2 linked regions of the Occallatibacter riparius genome follow. The main gene of each other region encodes a partner of the protein of the gene in region 2 in a complex. Links are inferred from orthologs where the notes say so. Each region holds a gene or a part of one and is shown on either strand. Other genes may lie near its edges.

Evidence for each region.
Region 1: the proteins of trxA (region 2) and MOP44_RS21455 are in contact, whole or in part, in an NMR structure (PDB 2IPA), measured with the Bacillus subtilis proteins. The link is inferred for Occallatibacter riparius from one-to-one orthologs.

What each region holds. Positions count from the first base shown.
Region 1 is NZ_CP093313.1:5,255,825-5,258,921, reverse strand. What follows is about bases 92-2,873. They hold MOP44_RS21455 (arsenate reductase ArsC), read left to right. Parts: upstream 92-1,127; coding sequence 1,128-1,619; downstream 1,620-2,873. Other genes in these bases: arsB (ACR3 family arsenite efflux transporter), read left to right, coding at 1,629-2,711; MOP44_RS21460 (arsenite methyltransferase), read left to right, coding at 251-1,126; MOP44_RS21465 (ArsR/SmtB family transcription factor), read right to left, coding at 92-177. Also shown: more of MOP44_RS21465, read right to left, coding at 1-91. UniProt on the Bacillus subtilis protein: Catalyzes the reduction of arsenate [As(V)] to arsenite [As(III)]. In vitro, can dephosphorylate para-nitrophenyl phosphate (pNPP).
Region 2 is NZ_CP093313.1:5,124,466-5,127,759, reverse strand. Bases 50-3,028 are described here. They hold trxA (thioredoxin), read right to left. Parts: upstream 1,716-3,028; coding sequence 1,383-1,715; downstream 50-1,382. Other genes in these bases: thrC (threonine synthase), read right to left, coding at 3,004-3,028; thrB (homoserine kinase), read right to left, coding at 2,081-3,007; MOP44_RS20885 ((R)-mandelonitrile lyase), read left to right, coding at 890-1,288; MOP44_RS20890 (aldo/keto reductase), read left to right, coding at 50-854. Also shown: more of MOP44_RS20890, read left to right, coding at 1-49; more of thrC, read right to left, coding at 3,029-3,294. UniProt on the Bacillus subtilis protein: Participates in various redox reactions through the reversible oxidation of its active center dithiol to a disulfide and catalyzes dithiol-disulfide exchange reactions.

The sequences.
Region 1 (3,097 bases), 130 kb from region 2 along the record:
CTTGCGCAGGTAGGCCAGATGCCGCGAGATCTTGGGCTGCCCCTGGCCCAGAATCTCGACAAAGTAGCACACGCAGACTTCCCGCCCGTTCATCAGATTGAGCAGCCGCAGCCGGGTTTGGTCAGACAGCGCCGCAAAAAACAACGCCAGATCGTAGGTCTTCGGGGAACGTTCCACGCTCTCATGATATACGCATTGACAAATATGTCCAGCGGTAATACATTTGCTTTAACGAATACGAGGAGTCATCATGGCATCTTCTACTACGGACGTTCGGGACCAGGTGAAGGAAAAGTACGGCAGTGCGGCGCGAGCCGTCGCGCAATCCGGCAGCGTGCAGGCCTGCTGCGATCCGGGTCTGCGCTGCTGCGATCCCTTTACAACAAATTTGTACAGTACCGATCAGAAGGGCCAGATTCCAGCAAAGGCCGTGCTGGCTTCGCTCGGCTGCGGCAATCCCACAGCACTGGCGGAGTTGCGCGAAGGAGAAGTCGTCCTCGACCTCGGCTCCGGCGGCGGAATCGATGTGCTGCTCTCGGCGCAGCGCGTCGGACCCACCGGTAAGGCGTACGGCCTCGACATGACCGACGACATGCTTGCCCTCGCGCGTGAAAACCAGCGGCAGGCCGGCGTGGCCAACGTCGAATTTCTCCGCGGCGAAATCGAGAACATCCCGCTCCCCGACAACGCAGTCGATGTGATCATTTCCAACTGCGTAATCAATCTTTCCGCCGACAAAGATCGCGTGCTGCGCGAAGCCATGCGCGTGCTCAAGCCCGGTGGCCGCTTCGCCGTGTCCGATGTGGTGGTTCGCGGAGACGTGCCGGAAGAAGTTCGCAAGAGCATGCTGCTGTGGGTGGGCTGCATCGCCGGCGCGCTTGAGGAGAACGATTATCTCTCCAGGCTCCGCAACGCCGGCTTTGAGAACGTATCCATGGAGCCTACGCGCGAATACAACGTCGAAGATGCGCGGCAGTTCCTCACCGACGCCGGAGTCGACGTGGACGCAATCGCGCCGCAGGTGAACAACAAGTTCTTCAGTGGATTCATCCGTGCGACCAAGCCGAAGGCACCGTGCTGCGCACCCGGTTGCTGCGATGTCGTCGCGATCGGAGGCAAGGCTTAGCATGGCGGAACACTACAACGTACTGTTTCTCTGCACCGGCAACTCGGCGCGTTCCATCATGGCCGAGGCGCTCCTCAACCACAAAGGCAAAGGACGCTTCACCGCCTACAGCGCCGGCAGTCATCCTTCGGGCCAGCCGCGACCCGAAGCCCTCAAGCAGATTGAGTCCTGCGGCATGCCCACCGAAGGGCTCCGCTCGAAGTCATGGGACGAGTTCGCCGCGCCGGATGCTCCGAAGCTGGACTTTGTGTTCACCGTCTGCGACAACGCAGCCAATGAGCAGTGCCCCTACTGGCCAGGGCAGCCCATGACGGCGCATTGGGGAATTGCGGATCCTGCCGCGGTGAAGGGAACGCCGGAGGAGATCGCCCGAGCCTTCCGTGACGCGTTCACGATCCTCGATCGCAGAATCGGACTATTCCTCTCCCTCCCCTTATCCACGCTTGAGAACATGGCCATCAAGCGCGAGATCGATCAGATCGGCCGGTCGTAAGGTGCCCGCGTGAAAAAGAGTCGTCTGTCTTTTCTAGACCGCTATCTGACCGCCTGGATTTTCGCAGCCATGGCAGTCGGAGTCCTTCTGGGCTGGCTGGCCCCGGGCGTCGTGCCATTCTTGAATCGCTTCAGTGTGGGTACCACGTCGATTCCCATTGCAGCGGGATTGATCCTCATGATGTATCCGCCCTTCACGCGCGTGCGCTATGAAGAACTGCACGAGGTCTTTCGCAACAAGCGCGTGCTTACGCTTTCTCTTGCTCAGAACTGGGTCATCGGCCCTGTGCTCATGTTTGCGCTCGCCATCATATTCCTGCGCGGATATCCCGAGTACATGGCCGGGCTGATCATGATCGGTCTCGCCCGCTGCATCGCCATGGTGATCGTGTGGAACGAACTCGCTAAGGGAGACACGCAATACGCCGCTGGACTGGTCGCCTTCAATTCGCTGTTCCAGGTCTTCTTTTACAGCGTCTACTCCTGGGTCTTCATCACCGTCCTGCCCGGTTGGTTCGGCCTGAAGGGCGCCGTGGTCAACATCTCCATCGGAGAAATTGCACGCAGCGTCTTTGTGTACCTCGGTATTCCGTTTCTCGCGGGGTTCATCACGCGCACGGTGCTGGTGAAAGCGAAAGGCCGCGAGTGGTACGACCGCAGCTTTGTTCCGCGCGTAGCACCGCTGACATTGGTTGCGCTCCTGTTCACCATCGTGGTGATGTTCTCGCTCAAGGGCAGCTACATCGTCCGGCTTCCGCTCGACGTGCTGCGAATTGCCGTTCCGCTTCTCATCTACTTCGTTGTCATGTTCTTGGTGTCATTTTGGATGGGCCGCAAACTCGGTGCGGACTATTCCAAGACGACCACCCTCTCGTTCACCGCGGCTTCGAACAACTTCGAATTGGCGATCGCGGTGGCCGTGTCCGTGTTCGGAATCAGCTCCGGTGCCGCCTTTGCCGCAGTCATCGGTCCTCTGGTTGAGGTCCCCGTCATGATCGCGCTGGTCAACCTGGCTCTCTACTTTCAGCGTAGATACTTCAATGACCCGCAGCCCGCGTCCGTGACCGGAACCTGCACCGTCCGGAACTCCTGAGTGCATGCCCGGGAAGGGAAGGGTTAAACTCCGCTTCGCACCAGGGGCTGATTTCAATCAGCCCTCCAGGCGCGATTAGGACCCGGGCTTTAGCCCCCCAGGGATGCCTAAATCACGCCAGATACCCAACCTCCCACACACCGTGTCATCCCCCGACAGTCCGCGCCGTTCTCTTCAGCGGCGAGACGGGCCTCGCGAAAGGGCACGACTTTAGTCGTGTCGATAATGCCTACTAAGAGGCTTGGGCTTTAGCCCCTGACGGACGCTTTGAAAGCTGGTCAATGGCCCCACCTCCATTCCCGGCTACCTGCTATGAAAAGGACACCAAGGCGTTCCTGATTTCGGAGACCCGCGAAGGGAACTTGGGTTGAAGCCCGCTTCGTATC
Region 2 (3,294 bases):
TCACTTTCTTCGACACGGCGGAGGTGTACGGACCTTTCGCGAATGAAGAACTGGTCGGCGAAGCACTGGAACCGTACAAGGGGAAGGTCGCTATCGCCACCAAGTTCGGATTCAATCTGAACCCGGACGGAAGCCCGGGATGGCAAGGGCTCAACAGCCGTCCCGAACGCATTCGCCGGGTCGCGGAGAATTCGCTGAAGCGGCTGCGCGTGGATGTGATCGAGCTGTTTTATCAGCATCGCGTCGATCCCGATGTGCCCATTGAAGATGTCGCCGGTACGGTGAAGGACTTGATTACGGAAGGCAAGGTGAAGCACTTCGGCATGTCGGAAGCGGGTGCGCAGACCGTGCGCCGCGCCCATGCAGTGCAGCCCGTGACGACTGTGCAGAACGAGTACTCTCTGTGGTTCCGGCGGCCCGAAGAGGAACTGATTCCTATGCTGGAGGAACTCGGCATCGGTCTCGTGCCGTACAGCCCGCTCGGCAAAGGCTTCCTCACTGGAAAGATGGACGCGTCTACCGAACTCGGCAGCGACGACTTCCGCAGCCGGCTGCCGCGGTTCCAGGCCGAAGCCCGCAAGAATAACCAGGCAGTGGTTGACCTGCTGGCGCGCATTGGCAGCGAGAAAGGCGCAACTCCCGCGCAGATCGCACTGGCCTGGCTTCTGGCGCAGAAGCCGTGGATCGTTCCGATTCCCGGAACGACCAAGCTGCACCGGCTCGAGGAAAATATCGGAGCAGTGAACATCGAGCTCACGCCCGAAGACCTGCGTGAAATCGACGAAGCTGCCGCGAAAATCAAGATCCAGGGCGAACGTTATCCAGAAGCGCTTGAGAAGATGACTGGCCTGTAAAAGACGGCCGCCACGAACCGCATAGGAGACGATCCATGGAGATCAAACCCGCAGGCACGCAGCCCTCCGGCAAAGGGCCAGCCGACTGGTTCACCGGCACGGTCCGGATCGATCCGCTCTTCACGGCACCTGAGCCAGCGCGTGCGGCTGGCGCCAGCGTCACCTTTGAGCCCGGCGCGCGCACGGCGTGGCACACGCATCCACTCGGCCAGACACTCATCGTCACCGCCGGCTGCGGCCACGCGCAGAAATGGGGCGAACCCATCCAGGAGATCCATCCTGGCGACGTCGTCTGGTTCGCGCCCGGCGAGAAGCACTGGCACGGTGCCGCTCCCACCACCTCCGTGACCCACATCGCTATTCAAGAGAAGCTCGATGGCAAAATGGTCGACTGGCTGGAGCACGTAACCGACGAGCAGTACGAGCCCGCCTAAGGCCCGCCTGACACCCATCAGAGCCTAGACGCAGCAAAGCCCGGCAGCGGCCGGGCTTTACGCTTCGCCTGGATTCAGACTTATCCGACGGGGCTTATCCGATGATCTTCTGGACCTTCTCTTCGATCACGTCCTGTCCAACGTAGCCCACGATCTGGTCGGCGACCTTGCCGCCCTTGAAGAACAGCAGCGCGGGGATGCCGCGAATGCCGTATCGCGAAGGCGTGGCGCCGTTCTGGTCCACGTTCACCTTGGTCACCTTCAGCTTGCCCGCGTAGGTCTCCGCCACCTTGTCGACGGCGGGCGCAATCATCTTGCAGGGCCCGCACCAGCCCGCCCAGAAATCCACCAGAACCGGCTGCTCGCTCTTCAACACTTCCTGATCAAAGCTCGCATCCGTCACTTCCAAAACGCCCACTCCAGCCATGCTCCTCCTTGCTGATACTGCACCGGTTCAGTGTAACCCTGCAGCCTGCTCTTATGGGATGCCGCAGCCTGTTGGAAAGTCGCACCGGCGTGGCGGAGCGTGGACACTGCCAGGTTCCAAAATTAAAGCGCCCGGATTCCATCAGGAATCACGGGCGCTAGAGCAGCCCTCCCCCAGAACTGCCCACGAACGAGACTTTAAGTTTTCTGAACTAGAAAAACAAGCAATCTTAGGTAATCTTTTGAGTAATCACCTATGGGGTATTTGCATTTTGGATACTACTGAATCCGCGCTCTTTAACCGAACTTCATACAGCAATCCGCCAGCGAAGTTGCTCAGAGCCGCGATGCTTCGGGGCTGAAAACTCAAGCATGTACGCCGGTCTCGACCACCGTTCCCTGAGATTCAAACCTGCACAAAAGCAATTCAGGCCGCTGAATCTCCTGCATAGCATCGAAGATGACGCGGAAAGCCCCTGCGACACTGCGCTCGCCATTCACGATGGCCAGTACTGCCGGCCCGGCGCCGCTCAGCGCAACTCCCAGAATGCCTTCCTGCCCGGCCAAAGGCAGCAACTTTGGTAACTGCGGGCAGATCGCAGAGCGGTACGGCTGATGCACCCGGTCCGTCATTGCGGCTTTCAGCAGCTCTCCCCTGCCCTGCGCAAAGGCGAGGCCGAGCATGGCCACACCCTGCAGATTGATCACCACGTCGGTGCGCGCATAGATGGCCGGAAGCACCGCACGCGCCTTGCTGGTGGCCAGTGGCTCAGTGGGCAACACTACTATCGCGCGCCAGTCCTCCGGCGGAGTCACCCGAGCAACGTGAACTTCCCCGCCCTGCGTGCCCGAAGCGACGAATCCGCCCAGCCAGCAGGCAGCGGCATTGTCAGGATGGCCCTCGAGCTCGGACGCCTCAGCCAGAACGCGGTCACTGGACCAGCCCAGGCTACCGAAGTGATTCGCCAGCACAATCGCGGCGAGGCGCCCGGCTGCCGAAGAGCCGCAGCCCATGCCGAGCGGGATCTCGTTTTCCATTCGGATGGCCAGGGGCGTCGCTGGCCTGCCCTCGCGCTCCAACAGGGTGCGATAGAGTTCGATGACTAGGTTGTCCTCGAGCGCCCCGCAGCGTTCCGCATCGCGGCCCGTGGCGGCGATCGAGAACGCCGCCGCAGGCTCTGCCTCCACCGTCAGGTGAAAGTCCAGCGCCACCGCGGCCGTGTCGAACCCCGGCCCTAGATTCGCCGAGGTCGCCGGCAGCCGTACCCGGATCCTGTCGGCGGTCTGGCTCATGCCGGCACGTCCTTCATGGCGGCCAGCACTGCGCTCGGGGTCGCATCCACCACGCGCGCGTTGCGCCGCAAGCCGTCAATCACAGCTTCGTGCCCTGCAGCCTCTTCGGGCCGCAGGAGCGTTCCGCGATGGAAGTCGATGGTGTAATCGGCATCCTTCAGCGTGTGCCCGGTGAGCAGAAGCACGACCGAGTCGCCGTTGGCCACCGATCCCTGCGCGCGCAGCTTTTTGAGGCCAGCGAGAGTGACGGCCGAAGCCGGCTCGCAGCCAATGCCTTCCAGGCCGAT